DNA from 2 places in the Rahnella sp. ChDrAdgB13 genome. Region 1 is predicted to be linked to the other one. Evidence: predicted binding sites of a transcription regulator. Region 1 holds the regulator's gene; the other holds the start of a gene.
The links. Region 1 encodes CRP, which controls carbon source genes, mostly activating them, when cyclic AMP is high. Its sites were predicted from a motif close to ATGTGANNNNNNTCACAT; they were not measured.

Region 1 (10,760 bases):
AGGAACAGGAACAGCCCGGCGGTCACCGCCGACCCGGAGGTGTAGACCAGCCAGATGCACAGCGCGCTGAGCAGTGCGCTGCAAAAAATCACTTTCGGCTCTTTGCCCTGCATATAACGGCCGACCAGCCAGCCGGTCGCGAGCGAGGAAATCCAGATCCCCATTCCGCCGGTGGCGACCACCAGCCCGGAAACGTCCAGCGACATTCCGCGCTGTTGAACCAGATATTTAGGCAGCCACGCCATCAGGCCGTAAGACGGAATGTTGATGCAGAAAATCGACACGAACAGCAGCACGACAATCGGATTTTTAAGAAGCTCACGGTAGCCGGTCGCTACGCCGTTACGGGCTTCTGCTTTCGGAGGGTTCGGCACAAAAATGATAATCGCAACGGCAATCGCAAACGCCAGAAGGCCGAGAATAGAGAATGATCCGCGCCAGCCGAGCGTATCGAGTGCGTACACCGCAATCAGCGGCCCGGCTGTCATCGCCAGACCGGCGGATGACAGCAATACGGACTGCGCGAAAGTGCGCTGCCCGACATCAAAATTCGAGACCACCGCTTTGGCGCAGGAACACGGATAACCGGAATGTCCGACGCCGGAGAGAAAGCGAAACGTCACCAGAAAACCGAGGCTGAATCCCAGCAAACCGAAGCAGAGCGCGAACCCGCCGAGCAAAAACAGCGAGATACCAAGTACTTTTTTGTAGCCGAAGCGGTCATTCATCCAGCCAGCGGGGATCTGAAACAGCGAATAGGCCAGGAAGAAAATGCCGGTGATGTAACCCAGCTGCTCTGGTTGCAGGTTAAATTCGCGCTCAATCGGCAGCAGCGCGAACCCCATTACTGTTTTGTCGATATACACCACCGCATAACCGACGAACAGCAGGAAGATCATCAGGGAACGACTTTTCATAGCGGATATCCCTTTTTGTTATCACCGCGTCAGAAGTTCTCACTGTCGGGCGAAAAGTAAAATGCGACATGCATCACGTAATCAACTGAATAACAACGTATTATTTATTCCAAATCTGAAGCTATCAGCTTTACAGGTTTGCCATAAGATGCAATTTTTGGGCGGGTGATGCTTTTTACTGATAGGGCTTTCAAGCGAGGCGACATGCGTTATTTACCGAAATTGCAGCAACTCAAGGTTTTCCAGCAGGTTATCCGCAGCGGCAGTATTCGCGGCGCGGCGCGGGCGATGAATCAGTCGCAGCCCGCGGTCAGTAGAACCTTGCGGGAACTGGAACAAACGCTTGAAACTCAGCTTATCGTGCGCGGCAATCAGGGCATGGCGCTGACGGAAACCGGCCGTGCCTTTGCGCAGCGCATGCAGTTTATTCTCGAAGAACTTGAACGCGCGGCGGATGAGATCCGGCAGATTAATCAGTATTCGCAGGGTTCGGTGGCTATCGGGTTTTCATCACTGCTGGCGCTGACGGTATTTCCGGCCCTTAGTGAAGCGTTCAAAACGCAATTTCCCCAGTCCAAACTGCTGATTAAAGAAGGCCAGCTTTCGACGCTGTTACCGGCGCTGCGTGAAGGGAAACTCGATTTTGCCGTCGGGACCGCCGGGCCGGGTTTTCCGCTGGAAGATTTGGTGCGTGAGCCGCTGTTTAGCGCCCCTTTTGGTGTGATTGCGCGGCAAGGCCATCCGCTGGCAGATGCCACCACGCTCGACGAATTGCAGTGCGCGCGCTGGGTGTTGCCGGAAACGGATATGGGTTACTACCAGCAGATTCAGCTTTCGATGAACGGCTTTAACGCACCAGCCGGGGAAACGCCGGTAAGAACGGATTCGGTAGTGTGCGGGCTGAATATGGTGTTGCAGTCGGATTATCTGACGATTGTGGCGAAGGCCATGCGCGCGCCGTTCGGCTTACAGGACAGGCTTTGCCTGCTCAATATCGATACGCTGCCGGAAGCGGAATATTGCGTGCTCTATTCGCAGAAATCGCCGCTGACGTTTGCCGCGCGGCGATTTCTGGATTTACTGCGAAGTCAGTGCCAGTCGTATCACTGGTCGTGACTTATTCGGCGTTCACTACTTCAAAACTGTGGGTGATTGTCGCGGCTTTGCCCAGCATCAGGGAAACGGAGCAATATTTTTCCGCAGACAGGCTGACTGCGCGTTCCACAATTTTATCCGTCAGGTCTTTGCCGGTGACGATGAAATGCAGGTTGATGTGCGTGAACAGACGCGGTGCTTCTTCGCGGCGCTGAGACGTCAGTTTCACTTCGCAGTCACGCACGTCGTTGCGGCCTTTTTGCAAAATAGACACTACATCAATCGCGCTGCAACCGCCCGCCGACATCAGCAACATTTCCATCGGGCTCGGGGCTTTGTCGCCCGCATTACCATCCATTGTGATCTGATGGCCCGACGCTGACTCACCTAAAAACGTCAGCCCTTCTACCCATTTTACGCGTGCGTGCATGTGCTCTTCTCCCGGTGGATAAATTCGTCAAATTTTCCCCTCAGACTACCCTTTCACCCAAAAACTGGCAACGTAACCCGATCGCCATCATGCTGAAGCGAGACAACAGAAGACAGCATTGCAAACCTGTGTTACAAACAAAGCCGAAACATACTTTCCAGTAAATTGCGGTGACGGTTTTTGCGGTTTAAGAACAGAACCCACGGTGTTAACAGCAATAATCAGGCTGTTTCACTCCGACATCCGCTTGCAGCATTTCTGGGGAGTTATATGCTGAAAGGGCGCTTTTTAAAGTAAGTGCCGTACAGGGAACTCTGAGCCCTGTGATTTTGGGCAGCGATAACAACAGAGGATAATAGCAAATGGTTCTCGGCAAGCCACAAACAGACCCGACTCTCGAATGGTTCCTGTCTCACTGTCATATACATAAGTATCCTTCTAAAAGTACGCTGATTCACCAAGGTGAAAAAGCCGAAACGCTGTACTACATCGTGAAAGGGTCGGTTGCCGTCCTGATTAAAGATGAAGAAGGCAAAGAAATGATACTGTCATACCTTAACCAAGGTGACTTCATCGGCGAGCTGGGACTCTTCGAAGAAGGGCAGGAACGCAGTGCCTGGGTGCGTGCTAAAACTGCCTGCGAAGTGGCTGAAATTTCTTATAAAAAATTCCGCCAGCTGATTCAGGTAAACCCGGATATTCTGATGCGTCTTTCCGCGCAGATGGCAAACCGTCTGCAAGTGACGTCAGAGAAAGTCGGCAATCTTGCCTTCCTCGACGTAACAGGCCGTATCGCGCAAACTTTGCTTAATCTGGCTAAACAGCCTGATGCAATGACCCATCCGGACGGGATGCAAATCAAGATCACCCGTCAGGAAATCGGCCAAATCGTCGGTTGTTCACGTGAAACAGTCGGACGTATTCTCAAAATGTTGGAAGATCAAAGCCTGATCTCCGCACACGGTAAAACGATTGTCGTTTACGGCACACGTTAATCCCTCAGAAATTGGCGCGACAGCTAACTGTCGCGCCTTTTTTATGGGCTAAGCTTTATCCATGACGCTATGGCGAAGACTGTTCTATCATCCCGAAGTTAACTACGCGCTGCGCCAGACGCTGGTGTTGTGCCTGCCTGTTGGCATTTGCTGGCTTTTTGGCAATCTGCAAATGGGTCTGCTGTTTTCCCTGTGCCCGGCCTGCTGCAATGTCGCGGGTCTGGATACGCCACACAAACGCTTTTTCAAACGTCTGATGGTCGGCGGCACGCTTTTTGCCCTGAGCAGCATTCTGCTGCAAGTGATGCTGGAAAGCTGGCACATTCCCCTGCCGCTCATCATGCTGTCGCTGGCGTTACTGCTGGGCGTGACCGGTGAAATCAGCCCGCTGCATGCGCGTCTGTTGCCCGGTGCGCTGGTGGCGACCATCTTCACGCTGAGCATGGTGGGTCTGCGCCCGATGTGGCAAGCTCCGGCGCTGTTCGCCGCAGGCACCGCCTGGTACGGTATCTTTAACTGGGCGTGGTTTCGTATTTCAAAAGAACAACCGATGCGCGAAACCCTCAGCCAGCTCTATCTGCAACTGGCAGATTACTTCGAGGCGAAATACAGCCTGCTGACGCAACACACCGATCCTGAAACCGCGCTACCGCCACTGCTGGCGCGTCAGCAACAGGTTATCGATCTGATTGCCCTGCTTTATCAGCAACTGCACATGCTGCCGCAACACGGACATCATCATCACCATAAGCGACTGTTCCAGCGTTTTCAGGTCGCACTCGATTTGCAGGAACACATCACGGTGAGCCTGCATCAGCCGGAAGAAGTGCAAAAGCTGGTGGAAGAAAGCCACGCCGAAGCGGTTATACGACGTAATGCGCAGGTGATCTCCGCCCGTCTGCGGGTCATCGCTGATGACATTCTTTATCACCGTTTATCCGGGCGATTTACGATGGCCAACGAACTGGCCGCGCTGGAGAAAATAGCCGCGCGCAATCCGGAGAATCCGGTCGGTCAATTTTGCTATTACCATTTCAGCCGCATTGCGCGTTTATTGCGGACACAACGTCCGCTGTACCGACGCGATCTGATGAACACTCAGCCCCGCTTACCTTTCTGGCCGGCGTTGAAAAGTTATCTTTCCTTTAAATCGGTCGCGCTGCGCAATGCTGCCCGGCTTGGCATCATCCTGGCGATTGGCAGCAGCCTTGGTCTGTTTTTCAATCTGCCCAAGCCCTACTGGATTTTGCTGACCATCATGCTGGTCAGCCAGAACGGCTATAACGCCACGCGCGTACGTATCCAGCACCGTGCGCTGGGGACGCTGGCCGGATTACTGATTGCATCCGGATTGCTGAAGCTGGAATTACCCGAAAGCACCACGTTGCTCTGCATGCTGCTGATTACTTTGTTGTCCTACACGGTTTTACGCAAAAACTACGGGCTGGCAATGGTAGGTATGACAGTGACAGCCGTGTATACCCTGCAACTGCTGGCGATGAATGGCGTACACTTTCTCGTACCACGGCTGATAGATACGCTGATCGGCTGTGCGCTGGCTTTCGGCGGCACCATCTGGTTGTGGCCGCAATGGCAAAGCGGTTTGCTGCGCCAGAATGCGCATCAGGCGCTGGAAACCTATCAGAACGCAATCCGGTTACTGCTTGAGGAAAATCCGGATGCCGCGAAACTCGCTTACACCCGAATGCAGGTCAATCAGGCGCATAATAAACTGTTCACCTCACTGAATCAGGCAATGCAGGAACCGGGCTTTAACTCGCATTATCTGGCGGATATGCGTCTGTGGGTGACGCACAGTCAGTTTATTGTCGAGCACATCAATGCGATGACTATTCTCGCCCGCGAGCACTACATGCTGCCGGAGAAACTGGCGACGGAGTATTTGCAGACCTGCGAAATCGCGCTGCAAAGCTGTCAGCAACGGTTGCTTTACGACGGGCCCGGTGGTGAGAACACCTTGTTTAATGCGCCGGAGCTGCATCCGGATATGCCGCTGACCGAAATGGAACGCCACCTGCGGAGGGTGATATCGCATCTGAGTGTGATGCATACTATTTCGTCACTGGCGTGGAAGCAGAGACCACATCATGGGATCTGGTTAACGCGGCGGGCGTAATTTATAACTCCCTCCCCTGCGAAAGGGAGGGGTGGGGTATTAAGGTCGGCTTAATTGTCTGAGTTGCCCTCAAACCACACCCCATCCCAGCCTTCCCCTCGTGAAAGGGGAAGGAGCAAAAGTAAAACCGTTCAGCTATTGCAGGATAGAAGTAAAACGTCGATCTCCCCTTCGCAAGGGGGGAGCAGTCAGCCTGTAACTTTTGCCACAGCTTTCTCAAAGCGCCCCATCCCTTCTTCAATATCCGCGAAGTCGATAACCAGTGATGGTGCAAACCGGATCACATTCGGGCCCGCCACCAGCATCATCAACCCGAACTCAGCGGCGGCGGCATGAAACTCTCCGGCGCGGTTTTTGAAGGCATCCGACAGCTCGGCGCCAATCAGCAACCCCTGCCCGCGGAATTCGCTGAAGACAGAATATTTCTGGTTGATGGCATCCAGCGCGCTGATGAATTTCTCGCGGCGTTCATTGATACCGGCCAGCACGTCTGGCGTATTGATAATATCCAGTGCGGCTTCGGCGACGGCACAGGCCAGCGGGTTACCGCCGTAGGTGGTGCCATGTTTGCCCGGCTCCATCACCGATGCAACGTCTTCCGTTGCCAGCATGGCGCTGACAGGGAAACCGCCGCCCAGCGCTTTGGCTGTGGTCAGAATGTCCGGCGTCACGCCGTAATGCATGTAGCTGAACAACTTACCGCTACGCCCCATACCGCTTTGCACTTCATCGAGCACCAGCAGTGCCTGATGTTTGTCGCAAAGTTCACGCAGCCCTTGCAGGAATTCTTTGGTGGCCGGTGTCACCCCGCCTTCGCCCTGAACGGGTTCGACCACAATTGCGCAGGTATGGTCGTCGATCACCGCTTTTACCGCGTCCAGATCGTTGAAGGGCACATGTACGATGTCAGCAGGTTTCGGGCCGAAGCCGTCGGAATATTTCGGCTGTCCGCCGACTGAAACGGTAAACAACGTGCGGCCATGGAAAGCGTTATGGAAAGCGATGATCTTACTTTTGTACGGGCTGTGGCGGTGGGAAGCATAATAGCGCGCAAGTTTGAATGCGGCCTCATTAGCTTCAGCGCCGGAGTTGGCAAAAAATACGCGGTCGGCAAAAGTGGCGTCGATCAACTTCTGAGCCAGTCGCAGAGCGGGTTCGTTGGTAAATACGTTACTGACATGCCACAGAGTTTCACCCTGTTCATGCAAGGCTTTAACCAGTGCCGGATGACAATGTCCGAGCGCCGTAACCGCGATACCGCCAGCGAAATCAACGTATTCGGTGCCCTGCTGGTCCCACACGCGGCTGCCTTTGCCCTTCACCGGAATGAATTTCGCAGGTGAATAAACCGGCAAAATCACTTTGTCGAACGTACCCCGATCTACCGCTGATTTTTCTGCCATAACCGTTTTCCCTTACTGAAGTAATATGAAAATATAATCACAAAATATGCATAAAAAATCACGCACAGGCAAACAGAAATCACACCTGATGGGTAAGTAATTTTATCAGCAAGATTAACTGATTAGATTTTAAGGAAATTATCCAGAAGCTGATGCCCCTGTTCACTCAGAATGCTTTCCGGATGAAACTGAACGCCATGCAGCGGTAAGGTTTTGTGCATGATGCCCATAATTTCGTCGCGCTGGCCTTCGCGCTCAGTCCACGCGGTGACGTCAAAACAATCGGGCAGCGTTTCGGGCGCAATCACCAGGGAATGGTAGCGCGTCACCGTCAGCGGATTATTCAGCCCGGTAAAAACGCTGTTGCCGGTATGGCAGATGGGAGAAGTTTTGCCATGAATGGCCTGGCGGGCGCGGACAATCTTTGCGCCGAATGCCTGCGCCATTGCCTGATGCCCGAGGCAGACGCCGAGAACCGGCAGTTTACCGGCAAAATGGGTGATGGCTTGCAGGGAAATTCCCGCCTGATCGGGCGTACACGGGCCGGGCGAAATCACCAGATGTGACGGGGAAAGCTGTTCGATATCCGCAATCGTCAGCTGATCGTTACGCACCACGCTGACTTTTGCCCCCAGCTCGCAAAAATATTGGTAGAGGTTGTAGGTAAACGAGTCGTAGTTGTCGATCAGCAGCAGCATGGTCAATCCCGGTAAAGTCGAAAAATTTACCGGGTAATTCTACGCATTTTTATCCGCAGGCTTCAGCCTTTTTGTCGATCAAGGTGCGCCGGTCAATGTGCCTCATCGATTTCACTGATCACCTGATTAAAAATCGCCACCAGGTCTGTTTCATCGCCAAAAACCGCCGTTTTGTTGGCGGCCAGCCAGCGCTCACGCCCGACTTTGGCCCACTCAATGTCATAACCGGCGTGGATAACCAGCTGCTCGATGAATATTCTCAGCGCGCGCCCGTTACCTTCCCGGAATGGATGCAACAGGTTCAGGCCGGTGTAATAGTGCGCCAGCCGTTCTGCCAGATTATCGTGCGGCCATCCGACCAGAAACTCCTCTTCCTCGAGTTCCTGCATCAGCGCGTTGCCTTCATTTTCGATGTATTCGAAATGGCAAAACTGCGTATCGTCTTTATAAATATCGATTTCGCGGAACTTGCCCGCCCACGGATAGATGTCCTGGAACAGGGAAAGATGGATAGCGCACAGATGCGGTAAGCCCATGGTGGCCGGGCCGAGCGGCATGGCGGCGGCGCGCAGTGCGGTGAAAGCCAGTTCGGCCTGCAACAGACGATGTTCCTCCCGGATCCCGAGGCTGTTTTTCAGAACGTTGATGCCGGGATAGTAGTAAGGATCGGCACCTGCCACGAGTTTATCGTTCATAGTGCCTCCTCAGCTCGGACAAGCGCTGCGAAATTTGTTCGTTATCCAGCGTGACGGCTTCAACCTGCAAACCATCAAGCAGACTGCTGGCCTGAAAGTTCTCCCGCTGACGTTCGCGAAAGAGTTTTTCCTGCTGTCTGAGGGTCATTTTTTTCGCCATATTTCCTCCCCGGATATGGCCATTCGGGCGCATACCTTGTGAAGGTAAGTATAGACAGAGAAAAAAGGGCACCCGGCTGAGTGCCCCAAACTCGGATTATTCAACAGCGATCGGCTGGCTGATGACGTCAGTTTTATGCTCACCCTGCAACGTTTTCACCCGGTCTTCGAGCTGCTTAACCGCCTGCGCGTCTGGCAACAGCGAGTATTTCAGCTCGAACACGGTGCTCTGGCCGGGTTGCAGTTGTTTCACGCGGCCTTGTTTACGCTCAATCGTCACCGGATAAGCATAGTTGGTGCCCGGTTCAATACCGGTGACATATCCCTGTTTCAGCGTGTCGGTGTTTTTCCACAGCGTCAGCAGCGGAAGCTGATGGGTATCGAACTCGATTGACGCGCCTTTATCACCGGCTTTGTTGACAACGCCCGCGACGGTTTTACCCTGCGCATCCGCCAGCGGCACCATGTTGAAGACCATTTCATCGAAGCCTTTGGTTGGCCCTGCGTAAGTCGGCCAGTCGGTCAGGCCTTTTTTGGCGTAATCGTTGAACGGAGAAATGGATTTTAGTGGTGCAATAAAGCGAGCGCCCTGCTCAAGGATTGGCTGACCAAAGTTGCTGTGATAAATAATCTGGTAGTCGTGCGGATAGTCCGACGAGTTGGTGAGTTCATCGTGAATGGTCCAGGACTGGCTGCCCGGCACGTAGCGCAGCTCAGTCCAGGTTTCCAACCTGGCTTTCTTGAAGGTATCTTCTTTGAGCAGCCCGCGCACGGTGATTTCGTACGGCGCTTTTTCTGCAATCTCCACCACGACTTTCGACGCTGGCGTGTTGCCTGCGCGGCCATGCAGCGTATAAATCATGCCGTCCGCGGTCACCGGATGGCCGGTCCATTCAAAGCCGCAGCGCACCATCATTTCGTTGAAACCTTCCAGCCAGCCTACGCCGTTGCGGCTTTCCAGATTGATGTACGCCGGATTCACCACTTCCTGCACCGGCGAATCCCAGCCCAGCCGGATGTTATCGCCGGTGACATGCAGTAAATCCATGCCGCGCGTCGGGCTCAGGGCGATGGTCAGCCCTTTGCTGGTGATCGTAATGACTTTCGACCCTTCCTGTTTACCGCCGTGCAAAACTTTTTGTTCGATGCTGAAATCTGCACCGGTGATATTCAGCTTTTTGCTGTCAGTTTTCCAGTTTCCCAGTTCAGTACCGGCTTCAGCATCCGTCAGCACGATAGTTTGTGCGGCAGCCTGCCACGAAAAAAGCCCCATGACGATCCCGGTTACGAGTAATTTTTTCACATCCACTCCTTTTTGCTGAATTGATTTAGCCCAAAAGCAATTCAGCCTACAAATCCCGCAGGATGAAAAACGTGACAGTCTTCACCTTGATAGGTTTTGCCGTAAAACCACCCGCCACAACGTGCTCAGGGTGGCAAAAGAAGAATGAAACGGGATTTGTTACAGGAAATAGTGAGAAGTCAGGCAGAGAAAACACACACAAAGCTGACGCGTTTCAGCTTCGTGTGTTGAACAGAAGAGATTACTTTTTACGGCCACCCATAATTGAGCCCAAAACGCCGCGCAGAATCTGTCGCCCTAAATCGCGGGCCATACTTTTGGCGGCAACCTGCACCACACCGTCGCGTTTGCCGCCACGCGGGCCGGTGCTGCCGAACAGGATTTCATTGAGCCCCCCCATCAACCCGCCGCCGGATCCGGCTTCCGCCGTGGGTTTAGCCGCGCCGCCCGGTTGCGGGGCTGCCACGGTACCGAAGCCCTGTGCGGTGATTTTTTCATACGCGGATTCGCGATCCACGCTGTCTTCGTAGCGGCCATACAACGGCGACTGATTGATGGCTTTATTGCGTTCATCTTCCGCCAGCATGCCCATTTTTGATTCGGGGGCGATGACCATGGCACGCTGCACAATTTCCGGCCGCCCTTTTACGTCGAGGAAAGACACCAGCGCTTCGCCGACGCCCAGCTCGCTAATCACCGCTTCCGCATCGAACGCCGGATTGGCGCGCATGGTCTGCGCCGCGGCTTTTACCGCTTTCTGGTCGCGTGGCGTAAAGGCGCGCAAAGCGTGCTGAACCCGGTTGCCAAGCTGTCCGAGCACGCTGTCAGGAATATCCAGCGGGTTCTGTGTGACGAAGTAAATCCCGACGCCTTTAGAACGGATGAGGCGCACCACCTGTTCGATTTTCGTCAGTAACGCTTCAGGCGC
Region 2 (6,553 bases), on a different contig from region 1:
TCCAGCAGCAGCGTCGTACCCATCGCCGCAGACACTTTACCGATGCCTGATTTCAGCAGCGCGACGTCCACACCGTTCAGCTGACCGGTATAGATTTCGCAGCCAGCACGCTCGATAGTCTGACGGTTGATGATTTTGTCGCGCAGCAGGGTCACTTCCTGCTCCATTGCGCCAATAATGCCTACTTTCATATAAATACTCGCAGATTGGGGTGAAATGAACCGCAACAGGTGCGGAATTGACGGTTTAATAACGAAAACAATGTGCGATAGTCTATCATGGCTAAAGGGAAGAGATAATGCGTTTGGGCCGTGGGTTTTGTTACGCAAAACGCGGGCTGGCCGGGCGCGTGAGTGGCTGAAAAGGTGGGAAATCATGTCCGGGATCGATTTTAAAGCGAAATTCAATTTTCAGCGCCCGTTTAGCGCCCCGATTGAGGCGCGGGATGCATATGATGTCGTCCGGCAGTTTGAGAGCGACCGGGGACGTATTATCAATTCTGCCGCCATCCGCCGTCTGCAACAAAAAACACAAGTCTTCCCGCTGGAGAAAAATGCCGCCGTCCGCAGCCGCCTGACGCATTCCCTCGAAGTTCAGCAGGTGGGCCGCCACATTGCGAAAGAAATCCTGCACCGCCTGCGCCGTCAGGGCAAGCTCGAGGTTTACGGGCTGGACGACGTGACCGATCCGTTCGAAAGCGTAGTTGAAATGGCCTGCCTGATGCACGACATCGGCAATCCGCCTTTCGGGCATTTCGGCGAGTCGGCAATTAATAACTGGTTCAAAAAGCGCATGGATATCGAAAGCTGTGGCGAAACGCCGCCGGAAACCGATTCCTGTCTGGTGGCCTGTTTGCGGCTGACGCCGGACGAGGCGGAGCTGAATCAGTTGCGCAGTAAAATTCGTTATGACCTCAGTAATTTTGAAGGCAACGCGCAGGCCATTCGCCTGGTATTTACGTTGCTCAAACTCAATCTGACCTACAGCCAGACCGCCTGCATCCTGAAATATACCCGTCCGGCGTACTCAATGAACCGCCTGCCTTCGCACGATTATCTGATGAAAAAGCCTGGTTTTTATCTGGCCGAAGAAACGTTCATCAAAGAGCTGCGTAGCGAGCTTGGATTGGGGGAGTTCAACCGTTTCCCGCTGACCTACATTATGGAAGCGGCGGACGATATTTCTTACTGCATCGCCGATCTGGAAGATGCGGTTGAGAAAAATATTTTCAGCGTCGAAGAACTCTATAAATATCTGATGCGTGAATGGGGCGACATTGAGAAGAATGACATCTTTGATAAAGTGGTTCGCACCGCGTATGAAAAAATGGATAAAGCGAAAACATTCCGTAATCCGGTGGATTATTTCTTTATGGAACTTCGCGTTCAGACGGTTAAACAGCTGGTGCCTCATGCAGCGCGCAGATTCATTGATAATATAGAAGATGTTTATCAGGGAACCTTTAATCACGCGCTGCTCGAAGACGACAGCCAGGCGAACCGTTTGTTAGAAATTTATAAATCCGTCGCATTCAAACAGGTATTCAACCATCCTGAAGTCGAGGAGCTGGAATTACAAGGCTATCGGGTGATCAGCGGATTACTGGATATTTACAGCCCGTTGCTGGATATGCCATTGTCTGATTTTAGCCAGCTGGTTGAGGAGGATACGCACAGGAAATATCCTATAGAAACCCGTCTGTTGCATAAGATTTCTGCCAAACACCGTCTGGCGTATAACAATGCCGTCGTGGCGCTCGAAGGCGCAGGCGTTTCGGAATTTTCCGCGCAGGAGTTCTATTACCGGGCGAGAATGATTCAGGATTATATCAGCGGCATGACAGACCTTTATGCGTACGACGAATATCGACGTCTGATGGCGGCGGAGTAATTTGTTTTAAAAAGACAGATTTTAACGTCTTTTATTTTCTTTACGAAACTGTCCGAAAAAGCGCCATTTGTAAATAATGACAATACTTTTTTACCATTGTCAGTATGACCCTGATGAACTTCACGCTATTAATACCATCTCAGTATCACGACTACCAAGCAACGCGACTATTTTGGTTGCCACAATAATTTTAAGAGATCCTGAAAAATGAAAAAATCGACTTTATTCCTCAGCGCTTTAGCGTTAAGTGTTGGTATGGCAATGGCCCCGGTTTCGTCTGCTCTGGCTGCCGAAACCGCATCTTCGAGCACCACACAGCTGCCAAGCCTGGCACCGATGCTTGAAAAAGTCATGCCGTCCGTAGTGAGTGTGAACGTTGAAGGCAGCGCGCCGGTGAAAACACCACGCATGGGCCAGCAGTTCCAGCAATTCTTTGGTCAGAACTCTCCGCTGTGCCAGGACGGTTCGCCGTTCCAGGGCTCCCCGGTTTGCCAGGGCGGCGGTCAGGACGGACAACCCGCTCCTGAACAGAAAGAAGATTTCCGTGCGCTGGGTTCCGGTGTGATTATTGATGCGGATAAAGGTTATGTTGTGACCAACAACCACGTTGTTGATAACGCGACAAAAATCAGCGTACAGCTGAACGATGGCCGTAAGTTCGATGCGAAAGTGATCGGTAAAGATCCACGTTCTGACATCGCGGTTATTCAGCTGCAAAACGCCAAAAACCTGACCGCGATTAAAATCGCCGATTCCGAGCAGCTGCGCGTGGGTGACTACACCGTGGCGATCGGTAACCCGTATGGTCTGGGCGAAACCGTGACATCCGGTATCGTGTCTGCGCTCGGACGTTCTGGCCTGAACATCGAAAACTATGAAAACTTCATCCAGACGGATGCGGCGATCAACCGCGGTAACTCCGGCGGCGCGCTGGTGAACCTGAACGGTGAACTGATTGGTCTGAACACGGCGATCCTGGCACCGGACGGCGGCAATATCGGTATCGGTTTTGCGATCCCAAGTAACATGGTGAAAAACCTGTCCAAACAGATGATCGAATTCGGCCAGGTGAAACGTGGTGAACTGGGCATCATGGGCACCGAGCTGAACTCCGAGCTGGCGAAAGCGATGAAAGTGGACGCACAGCGTGGCGCGTTCATCAGTCAGGTCATGCCGAAATCTGCCGCAGAAAAAGCGGGCATCAAAGCGGGCGACGTTATCCTGAGCATGAACGGCAAGCCAATCAGCAGCTTCGCGTCGTTCCGTGCGGATATCGGCACCATGCCAATCGGCACCAAAGTGACGCTGGGTCTGCTGCGCGAAGGGAAACCGATGAATGTTGACGTAACGATTGAGCAAAGTACGCAAACGCCTAAAGTTGAATCCGGCAACATTTTCACCGGCATTGAAGGTGCTGAGCTGAGCAATGGCACCGCGGGCGACCAGAAAGGCGTGAAAGTTGACGAAGTGAAACCGGGTTCAAAAGCCGCGAACATTGGCCTGAAAAAAGGCGACGTGATCCTGGGCGTGAACCAGCAGAAAGTCGCTAACTTAGGCGAGCTGCGTAAAATTCTGGATACCAAGCCGTCTGTACTGGCGCTGGATATTCAGCGTGGTGACTCTTCAATCTACCTGCTGGCGCAATAATCCGCAGGCAGACCTCACAAGGCACGCTACGGCGTGCCTTTTTTTATGCATTTTTCTCCCGATCCGCGCCTGAATTTTCTTGGGCATTTGCTTAAAAATGTGACCTTACCCGCAACTTCAATAGGTGCTTTCGCTCTTTGGGCATTTGCATAATGTGTCGGAGTAAGCCGCTGGGTATGCTGGTCTGACAACGATAAAACAGGCAAGGCAGGGGATCATGTCAGCGTATCATCTCGATGCAAAGCTGGCGCAACAGATTGTTGCCCGAACAATGCAAATCATTGATAGTAATGTGAATGTCATGGATGGACGGGGAAGAATAATCGGTAGCGGCGACGATCAGCGTCTTGGCGAATTGCACGAAGGTGCGCTGTTGTCCATTTCGCAGGAGCGTATTGTCGATATCGATGAAGGTGTTGCACGGCATTTGCACGGAGTGCGTCCGGGTATCAATCTGCCGCTGCGCATAGATGGCCAGATTGTCGGCGTGATTGGACTGACCGGCAATCCGTCACAGCTGCGTCAGTACGGCGAGCTGGTTTGTATGACCGCCGAAATGATGCTTGAGCAGGCGCGTTTGTTACATATGCTCGCACAGGACAGCCGTTTGCGCGAAGAACTGGTGCTGAACCTGATCCGCGTGGATGAACTTTCTCCGGCATTAATGGAATGGGCGCAGCGTCTGGGCATTGACCTGAACCGCCCGCGCGTGGCGGCGGTGGTTGAAGTCGACAGCGGTCAGCTCGGCGTGGATTCCGCGATGGCGGAGCTGCAACAGCTGCAAACCTTACTGACCACGCCGGAGCGCGATAACCTGATCGCGATTGTTTCGCTCACCGAAATGGTGGTGCTGAAACCAGCGCTGAACAGCTACGATCGCTGGGATCCGGACGGTCACCGGCAGCGAATCGATCATCTGTTGTCGCGCATGACCGAAACAGGTCGTCTGCGCGTCCGTATTTCCCTCGGCAACTTCTTCAGCGGTCCCGGCAGTATTGCCCGATCGTATCGCACCGCGCGAACCACCATGACCGTCGGCAAACAGCGTATGCCCGAACAGCGTTGCTACTTTTATCAGGATCTGATTTTGCCGGTGCTGCTCGACAGCCTACGCGGCGGCTGGCAGGCCGATGAACTGGTGCGGCCGCTGGCGCGTCTGAAGGCCACCGACGGCAACGGATTACTGCGCCGTACACTGGCGTCGTGGTTCCATAATAATGTGCAACCAACGGCAACGTCTAAGGCACTTTATATTCACCGTAATACGCTGGAATATCGATTAAACCGTATTTCGGAATTAACCGGTTTGGATCTGGGGAATTTTGACGATCGTCTGTTGTTGTATGTGGCACTTCAATTAGATAACGATCAGGTTTAATTAATCTGTACGTCCTGAAAGTATTTCTTTATCGGATATTTTCAGGACGAAATTGCCGTATTTAATTAAACGTGACGTCAATCACAAGCCATTCTCTTTTCGTGAACTGACTCGCATGGTACTGGGCATTCGCCTCAAGATAAATGCAAAGCGCTTTCCATGCTTGTCACTTTGCCTAATGAGTTGGTTTCCGGTTGTTCTTATACTGGCATTCTTCCTTCCTCTCTGAACCCTACAGTTCTGTGGCTGGCTGGAATGACTTATACCTTGGGGTATTTGCATCACTCTCAATTCCGGAGAACATCATGGAAACAATCGTTTCATCAGCCAGTGCCGTGAAAAAAAGAACTAATGCGCGCTACTGGATCGTGGTGATGTTATTTATCGTCACATCATTTAATTACGGCGACCGCGCAACGTTATCTATTGCCGGGTCGGCAATGGCGAAAGATATCGGTCTCGATTCTGTCGGGATGGGTTATATATTTTCGGCATTTTCCTGGGCCTATGTTATCGGACAAATACCCGGTGGCTGGTTACTGGATAAATTCGGCTCCAAAAAAGTTTACTTCTACAGTATTTTCATCTGGTCATTATTCACGTTGCTGCAAGGGTTTGTAGATATATTCAGCGGCTTCGGCATCGTAGTTTCCCTCTTCGTATTACGTTTCCTGGTCGGGCTGGCTGAAGCGCCTTCTTTCCCGGGCAACAGCCGGATTGTTGCGGCATGGTTCCCGGCGCAGGAACGTGGAACAGCGGTTTCGATTTTTAACTCCGCACAGTATTTCGCTACCGTGATTTTTGCCCCGATTATGGGCTGGCTGACACAGGCCGTAGGCTGGTCACATGTTTTCTTCTTCATGGGCGGGCTGGGGATCATCCTGAGCTTCATCTGGCTGAAAGTGATCCACGATCCGAAAGATCATCCGGGCGTCAATCAGGCCGAACTCGACTACATGGAAGCCGGTGGTGCGCTGATCAATATGGATCAGAAAGTCACTAAAAAGGCGAAAGTCAAAGGCGAGAAAGCCTCACAGCTCAAACAGTTAATGAAATCGCGCATGATGATCGGCATCTATATCGGCCAGTATTGCATCAATGCGCTGACCTACTTCTTCATCACCTGGTTCCCTGTTTATCTGGTTCAGGCACGCGGAATGTCCATTCTTAAAGCGGGCATGGTGGCGTCGGTTCCGGCCATTTGCGGCTTCCTCGGCGGCGTGTTGGGCGGGATTATATCCGACTGGCTGATGCGCAGAACCAACAACCTGACGCTTTCACGTAAAGCGCCGATCGTCATCGGCATGCTGCTGTCGATGTCGATGATTGTCTGTAACTATGTTGACACCGAATGGATGGTTGTCGGGATTATGGCGTTCGCCTTCTTCGGCAAAGGGCTGGGCGCGCTGGGCTGGGCGGTAATGGCCGATACCGCACCGAAAGAAATCAGCGGGCTGAGCGGCGGGCTGTTCAACATGTTCGGTAACGTTTCCGGCATCATCACCCCGATTGCGGTCGGCTACATTATCGGTACCACCGGTTCGTTTAACGGCGCACTGATTTTCGTCGGGATCCACGCACTGCTCGCCGTCATCAGCTATGTCTTTATTGTCGGCAAAATTGAACGTATCCAGCTGA

Region 2: a site for CRP is predicted at 3,635-3,652, ahead of J8X26_RS01370 (CdaR family transcriptional regulator). Genes of this name have one in related genera too.

The regions. Positions count from the first base shown of each region.
Region 1 covers NZ_JAEMGT010000012.1:104,670-115,429, reverse strand. The annotation lists gene J8X26_RS05145 (MFS transporter) at 1-917, opposite strand, end outside; gene J8X26_RS05140 (LysR substrate-binding domain-containing protein) at 1,122-2,033, shown strand; gene J8X26_RS05135 (OsmC family protein) at 2,035-2,442, opposite strand; gene crp (cAMP-activated global transcriptional regulator CRP) at 2,805-3,437, shown strand; gene J8X26_RS05125 (YccS/YhfK family putative transporter) at 3,499-5,574, shown strand; gene J8X26_RS05120 (aspartate aminotransferase family protein) at 5,763-6,977, opposite strand; gene J8X26_RS05115 (aminodeoxychorismate synthase component II) at 7,100-7,675, opposite strand; gene J8X26_RS05110 (putative adenosine monophosphate-protein transferase Fic) at 7,768-8,370, opposite strand; gene J8X26_RS05105 (YhfG family protein) at 8,360-8,530, opposite strand; gene J8X26_RS05100 (aldose 1-epimerase family protein) at 8,627-9,832, opposite strand; gene J8X26_RS05095 (helicase HerA-like domain-containing protein) at 10,074-10,760, opposite strand, start outside.
Region 2 covers NZ_JAEMGT010000003.1:18,411-24,963, reverse strand. The annotation lists gene mtnN (5'-methylthioadenosine/S-adenosylhomocysteine nucleosidase) at 1-191, opposite strand, end outside; gene dgt (dGTPase) at 376-1,890, shown strand; gene degP (serine endoprotease DegP) at 2,098-3,537, shown strand; gene J8X26_RS01370 (CdaR family transcriptional regulator) at 3,755-4,915, shown strand; gene J8X26_RS01365 (MFS transporter) at 5,221-6,553, shown strand, end outside.